DNA from 3 places in the Rhizobium sp. BR 317 genome. Region 1 is predicted to be linked to each of the others. Evidence: riboswitches for the same ligand, from Rfam matches in the RefSeq annotation. Region 1 holds a riboswitch; each other region holds the start of a gene.
The links. Region 1 has a riboswitch for cobalamin ahead of QD357_RS19240 (aromatic ring-hydroxylating oxygenase subunit alpha). Riboswitches for the same ligand answer to the same signal wherever they lie in the genome.
Positions count from the first base shown of each region.

Region 2: another riboswitch for cobalamin. It lies ahead of cobU (bifunctional adenosylcobinamide kinase/adenosylcobinamide-phosphate guanylyltransferase); the one in region 1 lies ahead of QD357_RS19240 (aromatic ring-hydroxylating oxygenase subunit alpha).
Region 3: another riboswitch for cobalamin. It lies ahead of QD357_RS03525 (DUF1636 family protein); the one in region 1 lies ahead of QD357_RS19240 (aromatic ring-hydroxylating oxygenase subunit alpha).

Region 1 covers NZ_JARWLB010000012.1:5,227-11,136, reverse strand. Annotated here, with positions in the region: gene fdhA (formaldehyde dehydrogenase, glutathione-independent) at 1-962, opposite strand, end outside; gene QD357_RS19245 (2Fe-2S iron-sulfur cluster-binding protein) at 1,205-2,302, opposite strand; gene QD357_RS19240 (aromatic ring-hydroxylating oxygenase subunit alpha) at 2,304-3,548, opposite strand; cobalamin riboswitch at 3,639-3,838, opposite strand; gene QD357_RS19235 (quaternary amine ABC transporter ATP-binding protein) at 4,138-5,175, opposite strand; gene QD357_RS19230 (ABC transporter permease) at 5,168-5,910, opposite strand, start outside.
Region 2 covers NZ_JARWLB010000002.1:154,791-160,700, reverse strand. Annotated here, with positions in the region: gene QD357_RS03355 (chloride channel protein) at 1-1,320, opposite strand, end outside; cobalamin riboswitch at 1,503-1,899, shown strand; gene cobU (bifunctional adenosylcobinamide kinase/adenosylcobinamide-phosphate guanylyltransferase) at 2,042-2,569, shown strand; gene cobW (cobalamin biosynthesis protein CobW) at 2,575-3,624, shown strand; gene cobN (cobaltochelatase subunit CobN) at 3,634-5,910, shown strand, end outside.
Region 3 covers NZ_JARWLB010000002.1:194,162-200,071, reverse strand. Annotated here, with positions in the region: gene QD357_RS03535 (SfnB family sulfur acquisition oxidoreductase) at 1-712, opposite strand, end outside; gene QD357_RS03530 (FAD/NAD(P)-binding protein) at 1,365-2,780, shown strand; cobalamin riboswitch at 3,004-3,221, shown strand; gene QD357_RS03525 (DUF1636 family protein) at 3,329-3,742, shown strand; gene QD357_RS03520 (ABC transporter ATP-binding protein) at 3,752-4,531, shown strand; gene QD357_RS03515 (ABC transporter substrate-binding protein) at 4,545-5,504, shown strand; gene QD357_RS03510 (FecCD family ABC transporter permease) at 5,565-5,910, shown strand, end outside.

The DNA of each region.
Region 1 (5,910 bases):
CCTAAGCGTAGGGAGAGGCTGCCGTGCTTGGCCGCAGCATCGACCGCGCCCGGATCTTCTGTGACATAGAGGCCGGGAATGCCGATCGAGCCGGCTGCGCGGGTGATTTCCATCATCTGATTGAGGACGATTGCCGGCTGTTCACCACCCGAGTGGCCGCGAGCCTCGAAGCCGACGGCATCGATGGCGCTGTCCACTTCGTCGCTGCCAACGACTTCTGCAATCATTTCGCCGAGGCGATCGCTCTTGGACAGGTCTATCGGCTCGAAGCCAACCTTTGCGGCATGTGCGAGGCGTTCCTTGTTGAAGTCGCCGATCATGACGACGGCCGCACCCAGGATGCGGGCGGAAGCTGCCGCCGCCAGACCCACCGGACCAGCACCTGCGACATAGACAGTGGATCCTACGCCGACACCAGCGCGAACGGCGCCGTGAAAGCCGGTGGGCAGAATGTCCGACAGCATGGTGAGGTCACGGATCTTCGCCATGGCCTTGTCGCGATCAGGGAACTTCAGCAGATTGAAATCCGCATAGGGCACCATCACATAGCGCGCCTGGCCGCCGATCCAGCCACCCATGTCGACATAACCATAGGCGCCGCCTGCGCGTGACGGGTTCACCGTCAGGCAAACGCCGGTATCCTGCGATTTGCAGCAGCGGCAGCGGCCGCAAGCGACATTGAAAGGAACCGAGACGATATCGCCGATGTCGAGCATCTCCACATCGACGCCTTTTTCAATGATCTGCCCGGTGATCTCATGGCCAAGCACGAGACCCGGCATGGCGGTCGTGCGGCCACGCACCATGTGCTGATCAGAGCCGCAGATATTCGTGGAGATCACCTTCAGGATAACGCCGTGCTCGATACGACGGCCGTCCGGCGCCTCCAGTTTTGGATCATCGATGTCGCGAACCTCTACGCGACCGGGCCGCATATAAACGACGCCTCTGTTGCCAGTCATGCCATCTCCTCCTTGGTTCAACACTTGATCATCACTGTCCGCGATCGCCTCCTGTTCGGCCCGCTCCTCAACGGCCGAACAGAAGTAAAAATCGACCGCGGCCACCGCGATTTCAGCGGCGGCCGGTCCACTATCGAGAAGGTGTCCGGACAACACCTTCGACATGTCTAAAAGACCACACCTGCAGGATGCGGTGCCCTCAGGAAAGCGACTCAACAGATATCCATGGGCGACGCTCCATCTCACGCCTCGATCGACACATCGCCTGTTGGCTGTGAGCAGCAGGCCAGGATGTAGCCTTCTTCGATTTCTTCATCGAGAATGCCACCGTTGTGCCGCATATCGACCTCGCCCGAAACCTTCATGATGCGGCATGTGCCGCATAGGCCACCCTCGCAGGCAGCGCCGATGCGTACGCCGATGGCGCGGGCCGTCTGCAGGATCGTCTGGCCAGGCGGGCACTTGGCCTCCTTGCCGGCCATGGTAAAGGTGACGGTAGCAATCGCATCGGCATTGGTCTCGCCCGGGCCGGCGCGCACCGCGAGTTCCTCGGCTGCGGGTGCTGCCGCAGGCTGGAAGCTTTCCTCATGGTAACGGTCCATGTTGAAGCCGCAGACCTTCAACATGTCGCGTACGCCACGCATGAAGGGCTCGGGACCACAGCAAAATACCGTGCGCTCGCGGAAATCAGGGGTTAGCAACGAAAGACGCGCCGCATCGATGCGGCCGCGCAGCCCATGCCATCCGTCACGCGGATTGTGGTTTTTGACGATGAAACCGAGCGAAAGCTTCGGCATCTGCGCCGCGAGACATTCGAGTTCCGTCTTGAAGAGCAGGTCGTCCGGTGTGCGGGCGCATGAGATGAAGCCAACGTCCGCCTGCGGCGTACAGTCCGCCATCCAGCGGATCATCGACATCATCGGTGTGATGCCGGAGCCGCCCGAGATGAAGAGGTATTTTTCGCCCGGATGGCGCACGAATGAGAAGTCGCCAAGCGGCCCGAAAGCCTTCAGCTTTATCCCCGGTTTGAGGTTGTCGAACATCCAGCGCGTACCGATGCTCGTTGCCTGGGCCTTCACCGTCACGGAGACGGAAAAGGGTCGTGAGGGCGTCGACGACAGCGTATAGGTACGGAACACCGGCTCGTTTTCGGAAACGGGTAACTCCAGGGTTACGAACTGGCCTGGCAAATATCGGAACCAATTGTCCCGGTCGGAGCGGAACGTGAAGGTCATCACATCAGGTGTCTCCACCGTGGCGGCGATGCACTCCAGCAGGTCGTGGCGGTCATTCCACGGCTGCAGTTCGTCGAAGTGGCGAAATGTGCTGACAGTCGTCATGTCAGGCCACCTGCAACAGAGGCTTCGCCACGCCGTCGAGCCGATCGATCATGAAGTTGGAATACCATTCGACGAACTGCTTGACGCCATTTTCGTCTTCCGGCGAGTAGGGGCCGGGCTCGTAAGCGGGCGAGCGGATGCCGAAGGCATTTTCTTCAACAATCCGGCGGTCCTGGTCGTTTGTCTCGGTCCAGACATGCGTAAGCTCATCAAGACGATAGTCGACACCTTCGACGGCGTCCTTGTTGACGAGCCATTTGGTGGTGACCTGCGTCCGTTCCGGCCCGAGCGGCAGGACACGGAAGGTGACCGCGTGGTCTGCGAGTACGTGGTTCCACGTCGTCGGGTAGTGGAAGAGCAAGAGCGTGCCGATACCGCTTTCCAGCATGTCGTTGGCAAGCGGACGCTGAACGGCACGAGCACCGGACATGGTGTAGCTCTCGGCGTTCTGGATGAGCGGCATGCGCGCGGCACGGAATTGACCGGTCGGCGAGATGCGGAATTCGCTGGGAAGTCCTGCTGCTTCGCACTTTGCCCAATGCTCGGCGATAACCGGATCGTCCTTGGCACCCTGCACGCCCGTGGCACTTGGCGCCTCCGGATAGGTGCGGCAAAGTTCGGGGTGATTGGCGGCGCAGTGATAGCACTCGCGATTGTTTTCCCAGACGAGCTTCCAATTGCCTTTCTCGATGATCGTGCTTTCGAAAGCGACCTTCGTTTCGCCGAGACGGTGTCGGGCAAGGTAGGGCTCGACGGTATCGCGGAAGGGCGCGAAATCCGGCGCCTGATCGGCGAGGCAGATGAAGATGTATCCACCGACAGTCTCGCAGTGGATCGGCTTCAGACCATGTTGGTTCTTGTCGAAATCCTCCGCCATATGGCGGGCGAACAGCAGACTGCCGTCCAGCTCATAGGTCCATTGGTGATAGGGGCAAACAAGTTTCGCCGACGAGCCCTTGTCTTGCGCACAGACGCGCGAGCCGCGGTGACGACAGGAATTGTGCAGCGCGTGGATTGTACCCGCCCGGTCGCGAGTAAGAACGACAGAATAATCACCGACCTGCGCCGTGAAATAATTGCCGGCCTTCGGAATCTCGCAGTCATGACCAATGAACAGCCAATCGCGATACCAGATGGTCTCCAAATCGAGCTTGTAATAATCGGGATCGGTGTAAAAGGCCTGCTCCAGGCTGTAACCGTGGCGGCGGTTCTTAAGCTTGCGGAGCACGTCGCTGGCAATATCCATTCTCTTGATCCCCTAAGGGACTGTTGGATGGAATCGTCGGCATCGATATCGCAAAGCGGTACCGCCCGCCTGATCGCCATCGCAATCAGTCGTGTTGTTTTCGTCTCGAACTGGTTTCCGGGCTTCAGAACTGTCCGTTCGGACTTCGACATACTTTCCCAGGCAAAAAGCCAGTGGAATCATATCGGTTATTCGCTCTGCTACCGTTGCGGGGGCGGCGGCGACGGTCGCCGGCTTTCCAATTATCCGCATCACCAATTCGATGCCGCACCCGAGAACAGCGTGAACATAACGTATCGCTTAGCGCGCCCAAGCATGCATCGCGACATTTGTGTCGCAGATTGAATATGGCGCATATATTTAAAAAGACCCGCCCAAATGGTCGCGGTTTTCAGGCGCAGCCCGTCGGCTGCGCAAAAGGCGCCAATGGTACGGTCAGGATGGTTGGCAAGCTGGATTTCTTTGGAAAAGGGCCGGTTATTCTTCCGATATTCAAACAGTCGGAATTGGTCGTGTCTCGGCCAATGGGGTATGGGCTACCCAGGTGGCACAGGCGAATCGACGATCCGCCTGTGCCGAGATTTCATCGTCAGTGCGAATTGACCATCGCCGTCGCCAGTTGGCGGAAATTCACGACGCCAAGCGGTTGACCCGTTGGTGCGACGACGTGGACCTCCCCGTCGGGTGACGAGCACAACAAGCGCACCGCTTCTTCAACGGTAGTACCTGCTGCGATCGTCGGCCCGCCAGTCAGGGCTGCGGATGGCAGCGGCATCATGATAGCCTCGACCTGAACGACACGCCCTCGGTTCACCTCTTTCACGAAATTGGCGACGTACTCGTCGGCCGGCCGCAGGACGATATCCTGGCTGGTGCCCTGCTGGATGACTTCGCCATCGCGCAGGATCGCGATCTGATCTCCGAGACGAAGCGCCTCGTCGAGGTCATGAGTAATGAAGACGATGGTTTTCTTGATCTCCTTCTGCAGATCCAGAAGAACCGTCTGCATGTCCATGCGGATCAGCGGATCAAGAGCCGAATAGGCCTCGTCCATCAACAGGACCGGCGCGTCGTTGGAAAGCGCTCGGGCGAGGCCAACACGTTGTTGCATGCCGCCCGAAAGCTGGTTGGGATACTTTTTCTCGAATCCCTTCAAGCCGACGCGCTCCAGCCAATTCATGGCAATGGCGACGCTTTTTGCCCGGTCCATGCCCTGCACTTCGAGGCCGTAAACGGTGTTGTCGAGCACGTTGCGATGAGGAAGGAGCGCGAACTTCTGGAACACCATCGCGGTCTGATGCCTGCGGAATTGGCGAAGCTTATCCTCATTCATCTTCACGATGTCGACGCCGTCGACCAGCATTTCACCGGCCGTGGGGTCGATGAGGCGGTTGATATGCCGGATCAAGGTGGACTTGCCGGAACCGGAAAGCCCCATGATCACCTGGATGCAGCCCGAAGGAATTTCGAGATTGATGTCCTTCAGCCCCAGGACGTGGCCGTGCTTCTCGTTGAGCTCCGTCTTGGACAGGCCGTTCTGAACGGCCTGGATGTGGGCCTTGGGATTGGGTCCAAAGATCTTATAGAGATTGCGGACCTTGATCCCGCCGAAATGATGATCAGCCATGGACGGTCTCCCGGTGTTTCTGAATTCTCTTGCCATAGGCCTGGCTCACACGGTCGAAGATGATGGCAATGCCGACGATCGCGAGGCCGTTGAAAATACCGAGCGTGAAGTACTGGTTGGCAATCGCCTTCAGAACCGGCTGGCCAAGTCCTTGCACGCCGATCATCGAGGCAATGACGACCATCGCCAACGCCATCATGATGGTCTGGTTGATACCGGCCATGATGGTGGGAAGGGCGAGCGGCAGTTGCACCTTGAAAAGCTTCTGCCAATTGGACGATCCAAAAGCGTCGGCGGCCTCGAGCACGTCCTTGTCGACAAGGCGGATGCCGAGATCGGTTAGCCTGATCATCGGGGGAATGGCGTAGATGACGACGGCGATGAGCCCCGGCACCTTGCCGATCCCGAGCAGCATGACGACCGGGATAAGATAGACGAAGCTCGGCATCGTCTGCATGACGTCGAGGATGGGGTTGACCACCCTTTGGATGCGATCGGAGCGGGACATGATGATGCCCATCGGAATGCCGATGGCGATCGACAGCAAGGTGCAGACGAAGATCATGGAGACCGTCCGCATGGTGTCGTCCCACATATCGAAATAGCCGATCAGCAGGAGTGTCACGAGACAGCCAACGACGATTTTCATGCTTCGGCTCGCCGCCCAGGCGATCACGAGAATGATCAGGGTGATGATCGGCCATGGCGTCTGCGTCATGAAACGATCGGCGGCGA
Region 2 (5,910 bases), on a different contig from region 1:
CCATGTGGCGAAGGAATAGCCGAAGGTGGTCCGCACCACCAGCGACGAGGTGATGACGGCGGCTAACACCAGCGCGGTGATCGGAAAATCCCCGGTGATCTCCAACGCCAGGAAGGTCATGGTCAACGGTCCGCCGATGATGGCGACGGCAAGCGAACTCATGCCGACCACGGCATAGACGGCCGGCGTCAGCGTGGCGTGATCGAAATAGGGGGCGCAATAGGCGAAGATCTTGCCGAGCAGCCCGCCCATGAACAGCGATGCAAAGAACAAGCCGCCCCTGAAGCCGGAACCGATAGACACGGCTGAGGCCAGTGATTTCAGGATGAAGAGCCCGGCCAGCGCGCCCAGGGTGACATTCGTCGACAGGTTGAGATGCAGTGCACCGTGGCCGGCCGACAGAACCTGCGGCGAGATCAGCGCCAACAGGCCGACGACGAGGCCGCCGAGCGCAGGGCGAAAGGGCGGTGCAATCGAACTCTTGCGCGCAAACTCTTCGACCCAGGCGACGCCCTGCATGATCAGGATGCCTATGCCGGCGCAGAACGCACCGAGCAGGACAGCCGGAAGATAGTCGGCGGGGACGATCGCGCCGAAATGATCGATGTCGATGGCGAAGTCGTCACCGGCGAGCAGTCTTGCGATCATGGTCGAGATCAGCGCTGAGACGACGACGGGCGTCAGCGTGAGGATGGAATAGCTGCCGATGATCAGCTCGAAGGCGTAGAAGGCGCCGGTCAGCGGCGCATTGAACGCGGCTGCGATGGCGCCGGCAGCGCCGCAGCCGACGAGCATGCGCAGGTCCGCGCGGCGCATCTGCATCTTATAGCCGAATTTCGACGCAATGCCGGCGGCAAGCTGTGTGTAACCTGCTTCAAGCCCGACCGAGGCGCCGAATCCGTTCGAGATGAGATTCTGCACCGCGACGAGGATACTGTCGGTGAGCGACATGCGGCCGCCATGCAGCGCATTGGCTTCAATCGGGTCGACCATCGGCTTCTTGCGCGTGCGCGACAATAGATAGAGCAGAGCGCCGAGGATAATGCCGCCGGCTATGGGGGCGATCAGCAGCACCGACTTGTCGGGTATCGCGACCGCTGCAGAACTGAGGCGCTCGTAATCGGTTATGCCGTAGATGGCGCTGTGAAGCTTGCGTGAGATGAAGCTCATCCCTATCACGGCGCAACCGGAGGCTATTCCCGCCAGCGCGCCGGCGAAAACGAGCCCCAATTCGCCACGACGCAGCAATGCCCTGAAGCGACCGAGATCGAATAGAGCCGAGATGACGCCGAAGCGGCGCGGTTGGAATTTCTGCAACATGGGGAACAGACGACAGTTTTGTGCTCAAAGCTATGTGCTTGGCTTCTATAAACTCCTAACATCAAAGAAATACGGCAAAAAGAGCATCGCAGGCTGCGACTTTTAGGCAATATTTCGCCATTGGAACAGCCGATGTCGTGCCGACCAGCCTTGATTGACTTGCCGGGGCCGAAAGCCTAATCATTACGGGCATAACGAATGGTTCCCGAGCGGCAATCTGCCGCATGGGATGAAAAGGGAATGTGAAGGAGCGGACCCAACTCGGGCGCTCTCATCATAGCCGACCCCGCGACTGTAGAGCGGTCAGGGTCTTTCATCCGGTTCTTGGTGGTATTTCGCTGATGGTCCGCATGGTGCGGACAGGTGAAAGCAGCTTTGAGCCGGAAAAGCCACTGGCGTGGCATCATGATCAACCAGGGCTGGACGCCTCTAAATCTACGAATCGTCCGCTTTTTCATGATGTTTGCCGGGAAGGCGAGAAAGATCCGCTGGTGCAGGATCGGGGGCGACCGGTTTCGGTCCGCCCTCGCTGTGCCTCATCCGCGAGCCAGGAGACCTGCCATACGTGCCGGGCGCAAGGCCCAACCTAGGGACGGATGTCTCGGCTGCCAGCACGGAGGTTGTCATGGCGCGAAATGAGTTCTCGGCGCGCAGGCGCCCGCTTTTCGGTTCCAGCCGCGTCGCGCTGGCCACTGTTTTCCTGTTGGGACGGGGATAGGTCATGTCATCCCCATCGTCCCGCGTCGTCTTCGTTCTCGGCGGTGCACGCTCTGGCAAATCCCGATTCGCCGAATCGCTGGTCTCGGACACCGGTCTCGAACGTCACTATGTGGCGACAGGCCAGGCTTGGGACGATGAAATGCGCGACCGCATCGCTCAGCATCGCGCCGATCGCGGCGATCTCCTTTGGACGACGCATGAGGAGCCGTTCGATCTGACTGCCCGGCTGGCGGCGATCGATAGCGAGGGGCGCGCTGTTCTCGTTGATTGCCTGACGCTTTGGGTCACCAATCTGATGATGGCCGAGCGCAACATCCCGGCGGAATTTTCCGCTCTCACCGAATTCCTACCGGGCGCAAAGTCGCGTCTTGTCCTCGTTTCCAACGAGGTCGGGCTTGGCATCGTGCCTGAAAACCGTATGGCGCGCGAATTCCGCGATCATGCCGGCCGGTTGCACCAGATGATCGCGGCGGCGAGCGCCGAAGTCTATTTTATCGCGGCGGGGCTGCCGCTGAAAATGAAAGGTTGATCCGCATGAACCAGGAAAAAATTCCCGCCACCGTCATCACCGGTTTCCTTGGCGCCGGCAAAACGACGATGATCCGCAATCTTTTGCAGAACACCGGCGGGAAGAAGATCGCTTTGATTATCAACGAGTTCGGCGATCTCGGCGTTGACGGTGACGTGCTGAAGGGCTGCGGCGCGGAGAATTGCACCGAGGACGATATCATCGAGCTGACCAATGGCTGCATCTGCTGCACTGTGGCAGATGATTTTATCCCGACCATGACCAAGCTTTTGGAGCGCGAGGCGCGTCCTGACCATATCGTCATCGAGACTTCGGGTCTCGCTCTGCCGCAGCCGCTGGTCGCTGCCTTCAACTGGCCGGATATCCGCACCCAGGTCACTGTCGACGGCGTGATCACCGTGGTCGACAGTGCCGCCGTCGCCGCCGGCCGTTTCGCCGATGACCACGATGCGGTCGAAGCTCGCCGTGTCGAAGATGAAACGCTCKATCACGAAAGCCCGATCGAGGAGCTGTTCGAGGATCAATTGACCTGCGCCGATCTCATCGTCCTCAACAAGACCGACCTGATCGACGTCGCCGGCCTTGGCCGCGTCCGTACCGAAGTTGCCTCCCGCACCGCCCGCAAGCCGACGATCATCGAAGCGAAAAATGGTGAGGTTCCGGCCGCCATCCTCCTCGGTCTCGGCATCGGCACCGAAGGCGACATCGCCAACCGCAAATCGCATCACGAGCTGGAGCACGAGGACGGCGCGCCGCATGATCACGACGAATTCGACAGCTTCGTCGTCGACCTCGGCCCGATCGCCGATCCGGCTGCCTTTATCGAGAAGCTGAAGGGCGTGATTGCCGAACACGATGTCCTGCGCCTCAAGGGTTTCATTGATGTGCCCGGCAAGCCGATGCGCTTGCAGATTCAGGCCGTCGGCAGCCGCATCGACCACTATTTCGACCGGGCGTGGACGCCGGGCGAACAGCGCCAGACACGGCTTGTGGTGATTGGCCTGCATGAGATGGATGAAGGGATCGTGCGCGAGGCGATAGAAACGTTGGCCTAAGGCGAAGCCATGCATCTCCTCCTAGCTCAAAAAGGAACGATCAGCGACGGCGAGGAGGCGATTGATCTCGGTCAGTCGCCAGGCGATATCCTGTTTCTGTCGGCGGCCGATACCGAGCTTGCGGCGATAGCCGCGGCCTATGGGCAGGGGGGAGCCGCGCATTCCTTGCGGCTCGCAAGCCTGATGAGCCTCAAGCATCCCATGTCCGTCGACACCTATATCGAACGGACGGCGCGGCATGCGAAGCTGATCATCGTCCGGGCGCTTGGTGGTGCCAGCTATTTTCACTATGCGCTGGAGGCGCTGCATGCCAGCGCCGTTCGCAATGGCGCTTTCATCGCGGTTTTGCCGGGGGATTCGAAGCCTGATCCGGGGCTGACGCCATTTTCCAATGTTGCACTCGAGGATCTCAATGCGCTGTGGTCCTATCTAATCGAAGGCGGCGACGCCAATTCCCGTGATTTTCTCGGCTATTCCGGAGCGATGCTGTTGGGCGCCGAAAAACCGGCGCCCGCCGCTCCGTTGATGAAGGCGGGGATCTGGTGGCCGGGCAGGGGCGTGATCGGGATCGAGGAGTGGAGAAATGCCTCCACGGTGGTAGTCCCGGAGGGACTCGAACCTCCGACGGTCGCTGTTTCCTTCTACCGCGCTCTCGTTCAGAGCGGTGAAACCAAGCCGGTCGAAGCCATGATCGAGGCGCTGATCGCCGAGGGCATGCGGCCGCTGCCGGTGTTTGCCTATAGTCTCAAGGATCTCGTTTCAGTCGGCATTCTCGAAAGCGTTTTCGCCGAGTTGAAGCCGGCTGTCGTCATCAATACCACCGGTTTTGCCGTTTCGGCACCAGGGGCTGATCGCCAGCCGACCGTGTTGGAGGCGAGTGATGCGGTCGTGCTGCAGGCGATCTTTTCGGCTTCCTCCATGGAGGCTTGGGAAGCCTCGTCGCAGGGGCTTTCCGCGCGCGATCTCGGCATGAATGTCGCGCTGCCGGAGGTGGATGGGCGCGTGCTTGCCCGTGCCGTCTCCTTCAAGGCGGCGGCGCGTTATGATGAACGTGTCGAGGCCAATATTGTTGCCAGCGAGCCGGCAGCGGACCGCATGCGCTACACCGCCCGATTGGCGGCCAATTGGGCGCATCTGCGCAAAGCGCCGCCGCAAAATCGGCGCGTGGCGCTGGTCATGGCCAATTATCCGAACCGCGACGGACGGCTCGGCAACGGCGTCGGACTCGATACGCCGGCGGGTACGATGGAAGTGCTGAAAGCGATGCGGGCGGCGGGTTATCCGGCTGCCGATCTGCCTGCCGATGGCGACGCGCTGATGCAGCACCTGATGGATGGCCCGACCAATTCGGGTCATGATGGCAGGATCGTGCGCGAAAGGCTTTCCATAAGGGAATACAAGGATTTTCTCTCGTCTCTTCCCATTCAGATTCAGGAAGAGATAGCCGTCCGTTGGGGCGACCCGGGGAGCGATCCCTATGTTCGAGAGGGCGCCTTTGCGCTGCCCTTCACCCGCTTCGGCGACGTGCTGGTGGGCATCCAGCCCGCGCGCGGCTACAACATCGATCCGAAGGAAAGCTATCATTCGCCGGATCTCGTGCCGCCGCATGGCTATCTCGCTTTCTATGCATTCCTGCGTCAGTCCTTCGGCGCGCATGCCGTCATTCATATGGGCAAGCACGGCAATCTCGAATGGTTGCCGGGTAAGGCCCTGGCGCTGTCAGAGGCCTGCTATCCCGAAGCGATCCTCGGGCCGTTGCCGCATCTCTATCCCTTCATTGTCAACGACCCCGGCGAGGGCACGCAGGCCAAGCGCCGCACGAGTGCCGTGATTATCGACCACCTGACCCCGCCTTTGACCCGCGCCGAAAGTTACGGCCCGCTCAAGGATCTGGAAGCGCTGGTGGACGAATATTACGAGGCCTCCGGCGGCGATCCCCGACGCATCCGGTTGCTGCGCAAACAGATTCTCGATCTCGTCACCGATATCGGCCTCGATCAGGATGCCGGGATTGCCAAGGGCGAGGGTGAGGATGAGGCGCTCAAGAAACTCGACGCCTATCTCTGCGATCTCAAGGAAATGCAGATCCGGGACGGATTACACATCTTCGGCGTTTCGCCTTCCGGAAGGCTGCTGACGGATTTGACGGTGGCGCTGGCGCGCGTACCGCGGGGCTTGGGCGAGGGCGGCGATCAGAGCCTGCAGCGGGCAATCGCGCGGGATGCGTTCGGACAGCCCGTGTCGTTCGATCCTTTGGATTGCGATATGGCCGCGGCATGGACTGGC
Region 3 (5,910 bases), on a different contig from region 1:
CCCGCTCGAAGCCTTTGTGATGCAGGACGACAGCGTCCGCGTTGACATAGACATTGTGCAGGATGGTCGTGCCGCTGCCGGATGTGCGCTGGCCGAAACCGTCCCAGTCGTCGATGATCTGGATGCCTTCGGTGCCGCGCGGAACGAGTGACATTGTGAGGTCGTCCTGCGCATTCAGCGCAAAAATGGCGATCCAGTCGGCAAAAAGCACGCCGGTGGAATAGAATTTGCGGCCGTTGACGCGAAAGCCAAGTCCGTCCGATGTCAAGCGCGTATTGTATTGACCGGCCGTTGCCGTGCCGAGTTCGGAGAATGCATTGCCGAAACGGTCACCGGCCAGCGCCCTGGAGAAGAAGAAGTTCTTCTGCTCTTCGCTGCCGTCGATGCGCAGCGCTTCCAGAATGTAGAAATGGTTTTGCGGAATTTGTGCGATCGAAGGATCGGCTTCGGCCAGGATAGCGATGATTTCGGCAAGAACTGAGTTGGAGATATCGAGGCCGTCATGTTCGGACGGAGTGGTGATGCCGAGCAGGCCGGATTGCGACAGGGCCTCCAGTTCTTCGTAGGGCAATACGCGGTTGATGTCGCGGTCGCTTGCCTGCTGAGAGAACCGGGCGGCCAGCGATCGCGCGATCTCCAGCGCTTCCTCATCGCTTTGAATGCGGTGTGCGAGCGGCCTGACCCGCTCGTGCAACTGTGAAACAGTTCCCATTCATGACCCCATCAGGGTTGGCATATCAGTGACTTAGCGGTGCGAAAGCGGTATGATCGTAATTTCTATAGATCTACTCTACAATGGTTTTTCTTTGCTTATCCAGATTTCGCTACCCGCCATAATAGGCATCGAATGGAGAAATTGTAAGCGGGCGGCTCAGTGCAGCCGCCGCTGGCAGCAGGGCTATCAGCTATTTTCCGCGTTCACCAAAAGGGTCTGGGATCAGCGGGCCAGGTCGGCGAAACCACAGGTGCACAGCGTCTTGTGCGAGGCCATGTCGTAAATGTGATCCACCTTCAAAGACGTCGGTCGCAAGAAAGCGCTTGCTACCGGCGCATTTTCGCGCTTTCATATACGACTAAATAAGTAGACAATAGCAACAATTACCTCGTCGGGCCGCCGAAAGGCTCGATATGTGAAGGTTGACGAAGTGAAATTGGTTCCTGGTTGCGTGGGAACCCGCCCAGAGCCTCTCGTTTTCAGACGCCCTGGGTTCAAAAGAACCAGAGCGGCCATTGTGCGTTTACGGATGCGCGGCGCTCTAGCGGCCAAGCGTTCGGTGGCCGCGCGCTGTGTGCGGTTCACAGGCAAAGTATCAGTATGCCCTTAGAAAAGCATGATCGACCACCTCTTTGCCCCAGGAGTTGATATGACGGTTCAGGGACTTTTTTCCGCCAGGGCCAACGCCTCGGCACAAGCCTATGCAATACCGCGTATCGCCGTCATCGGCCGCGGCTTTTCCGGTATGATGATGGCAATTGCCTTGATGAAAACGGTGCGGACGCCGTTTCATCTGCAGCTTTTCGATCCCAATTCCAGCGTCAGCGGCGGTCAGGCTCTGGCGTCCGGCCATAGCAGCGAAATCCTGAACAGCCGTGTCCGCGATCTCTCGGTTTCTGCTGGCGATCCCGATGATTTCAACGATTGGCTCTGTAGCAATGCGACGTTCCGCAGTGCCGTGCCGGCTGCAATACCAGGGTTTTTGCAGATATTCGTCCCCAAGAGCATTTTCAGCGACTATGTCTACCAGCGCTTTTCCGAGGCGCTGTCGTCGCGGCGGGATATAACCGTGCAAGTCAGCGGCGAGACGGTGACCGGCCTTTGCCGCAGCCATGGTGACCGCTTTATGGTCGAGAGCGCCGGCGCTGCCAATCCACCGTTCGATACGGTGATCCTGGCGACCGGTTACGGCATTGCCGATCATGAGCCGCAGAGCGGTGAACCCGTGGCGACGCCGACGACGGTCCGCGCGCGCCGCCTGGTGTCACGCCCGCATACGGTATTGCTCGGCAGCGGTCTGCGCGTCGTCGACCGGCTGTTGCAGATGCGCGACAACGGCTACGACGGCCAGATCACCATCGTTTCGAGACATGGCTTCCTGCCGCAGAGCCACACCCGCAGCAATGCCGATCCGGTCTTTCCCGCAGAAGCCATGCCCGGCAGTCTCAGCGACATCGTGCGTTTCATCCGGCGGGCTTGCGAGAACGCCGAGGCGAACGGGCAAAGCTGGCAATCCGTCATGAACGGCCTGCGCAAACATGCGCGCTCGCTCTGGCGTTCGCTGCCTGCGGGACAGAAGCAGCAATTCAATCGCCATCTGCGCGCTCTTTACGATAGCCACCGTAACCGCCTGCCGGAGGCTCTCTATGTCCGGCTGAAGCAAGAGCTGGCGGAGGGCAATACGCTGTCGCGCCGCGGGCAGTTCCTCCGGCGCACGCCGACCGGATTGATGCTGAAGCCCGCGGGTCAGCAAGGCGTGGAACAGATCTATGCTGACGAGGTGATCGATTGCCGCTGCCAGGAGCCTGATCTCGACACGCCATTAATGTGGAGCCTGATCGAGGCGGGCCTCGCCACACCGGACGAACTTGGTCTCGGTCTGGCTGTCGAAGCGACGGGTGCGCTTTCCGTGGATGGACAAGCGACCGAGGGGCTTTTTGCCATCGGCCCGCTGGGACTCGGGAGCTTGCCGGATATCGATCTCGTGCCCGAGATCGTCACGCAGGCCTATGCGGCTGCGGATGGGGTGGCTGCGCGGTTCTATCCGCAGTGCAAGGCTGTGTGACCAGGATTGATCTTGCCGGCCCTTCAATAAGCTCGGGGCGAGATAGCGTCCACGTTCGCCATAGCCTCCAATGAATAAGAGCTTTGGAACCCGTCGCCGCATCTGATTTTTGTTGTTGAAATTAGTAACGTAATAACATAACGAAATTACTTCGATCATGCAGCCGGGACTTAGGGTAGTGCAGACATTGATCATATCGCCATTGCTCGTTTCGATTTTCTGTGAGATGAACGACGCCGATGGTGCTGCCGCCGGAATCATCCGGAGGGCGGCTGAAAAGGGAACACGGTGCGGATTACCCATCAGGGGCCAAAACCGTGGCTGCCCCCGCAACTGTAAGCGGAGAGCGCGTTCGCGATATACCACTGGCTTCATGCCGGGAAGGTGCGAATGGGCTGTKACCCGTGAGCCAGGAGACCTGCCATCGATAACGTCAACCGCAACGGACGGGGTGTTCCGATGGAAATTCAGTGGTTGGGCGGGGGCGCATTCGCGTCCGCAAGCCCTATCTTGACTTTGCCTCCGGCGAAATCTCCGGGAGGCTTTTCATGGACAAAGCGAAAGAGCAGACGCATCGGATCACCGTGTGCACGAGTTGCCGCCACGTCGGCGCGCCATGCCATCCCGGTCTCGATCTGCTGAAACATTTGCAGGCGGCTATTGCCGAGGCCGGTGCGACACTTTCCGACGATTTCAGTCTGGAGGGCAGTGTCTGCATGGCTGGCTGCGACCGGCCATGCACCGTCGCCTTCCAGACGTCGGCAAAGGCGACCTACCTCTTCGGTGACATCTCGGGCGAGGCCGATATCGGCGCGCTCGTCTCCTTCGCGGAGCTTTATCGCGATCGGCCCGATGGCCTGACACGGGAAGGCGATCGCCCGAAAATGTTGGGCGGCAAGACATTGGCGCGCATTCCGGCAGCCATCCTTTCAGCCGAGCGTCACGCGACGCTTTTGCAATAGGAGCGGGTCATGCTGGAAAAATGCTTGCGATTGGAAGCTGACGGCGTCACCTGGGGCCCGTATAGGGGAAAGCCAATCATCCGGGACATCAGCCTGTCCGTGAAAACCGGAGATCGGCTGGCGATTATCGGTCCGAACGGGGCGGGCAAATCGACCCTGCTGCGCTGCCTCTATCGTGGTATCCGGCCGCAACAGGGTCTGGTGCGCCTCGACGGCACCGATCTCTGGTCGATCGGCCCGCGCGAAGCGGCGCGGCGTATCGCCGTCGTCCTGCAGGAGACGCCGGGTGATTTTCCCTTCAGCGTTCGTGACGTGGTGATGATGGGCCGCATTCCCCATCGCAAAGGCATGGCGCGTTGGAGCGAAGAGAATCATGCGGCAACGGCGGCGGCGCTTCTCCGCCTGGACCTCAAGCATCTGGCGCTCCGGCAATTCGCGTCGCTTTCGGGTGGCGAGAAACAGCGGGTATTGATTGCCCGCGCGCTGGCGCAGGAGCCGGAGCTGATCATTCTCGACGAGCCGACCAATCATCTCGATATCCGCCATCAGCTCGAAATATTGGCGCTGTTGAAAGGCCTTGGCCTGACGATCATCACCACTCTGCACGACATCAATCTCGCCGCCGATTTCGCGACGCATGTTGCTGTGCTCGATTCCGGCCGTCTGAGCGGTCACGGCTTGCCTGCCGAAGTTCTGACCGCCGAGCGCATCTCATCCGCATTCCGTGTCGAAGCGAGCCGTCAGGTCGCGGGCGACGCATCCCATCGTTTTAGTTTTTCTCTTCGATAATTTGGAGCCGTTTATGTCTTTCCGCATGTCCTTGTCCGCCACCGGCTTGCTACTCGGCACACTCTTTGCCGGCGCTGCTCTGGCTGAGCCCGTCACCGTGCGTAGCTGCAATCGCGATGTCACCTTCGACAAGGCGCCGGCGCGCGCCGTTTCGAACGACGTCAATCTTACGGAGATGATGCTGGCTCTGAAGCTCAGGGATCGTATGGTCGGATATACTGGCGTTTCCGGCTGGAAGACGCTGGATGAGAAGCTCAGGGACGGCATTCAGGAAATGCCGGAGCTATCGCCGAAATATCCGACCAAGGAAGTGTTGCTCGGAGCCAATGCCGACTTTTATTTCGCCGGCTGGAACTATGGCATGAAAGTGGGCGGTGAGGTGACACCCGAGACCATGGCGCCCTTCGGCATCAAGGTCTATGAGCTCACCGAATCCTGCATTTTCGTCATGCAGAAGAACAAGCCGACGATGGACGACATGTTCGTCGACCTGCTGAATCTCGGCAAGATTTTCCGCGTCGAGGATAGGGCCGAGGCCTTGGTTGCCAGCTATCGCAAGCAGCTTAGCGATATCCGGTCGAAAATCAGTCATGTCGACAAGCCGACCCGCGTCTTCGTCTATGATTCCGGCGAGGAAAAGCCCTTCACCTCGGGCCGCTACGGCATCCCGACGGCAATGATCGAAGCGGCTGGCGGCAGCAATGTCATGGACGATGTCGAAAAGAGCTGGACGGAGGTCTCCTGGGAGCCGGTGATCGAGAAGAACCCCGAAGTCATCGTCATCGTCGATTATGGCCAGGTCACCGCAGCCCAGAAGATCGCATTTCTGAAGAACAATCCGGCCTTCAAGAATATCGATGCGGTGAAGAACGACCGTTTCGTCGTGCTGCCCTATGTGGAGGCCACGCCGGGACCGCGCAACATCGAAGCCATCGCCGCGCTGGCGAAGGCATTCCATCCCGAGGCGATGTAACCAACGACAATGCCGATCCGTCCAGTCGATTACTGGACGGATCGCTTCCTGGATTTTCGCATGCGCCTCGGCCTTCCCATTATGATCCTGCTCCTTGCTGCTTTCTTCGCCATGTCGATCACGGCCGGCGTCTCGTTTGGCGCGGCGCCGATCCCGTTTGCGACCGTATGGTCGATCGTCGGCAACAAGCTGCATGCCGGGTTGTTTCCCGTCACCTGGTCAGGCGGACAGGAAAGCATCGTTTGGGACGTCCGTTTTCCGCGCGTCATCCTGGCGTTGCTCGTGGGGGCCGGGCTTGCGGTCACCGGAGCGGTGCTGCAGGCTTTGACGCGAAATCCGCTGGCTGATCCACATCTTCTCGGCGTTTCCTCAGGTGCGGCTTTCGGCGCTATATTGGCACTCCTGC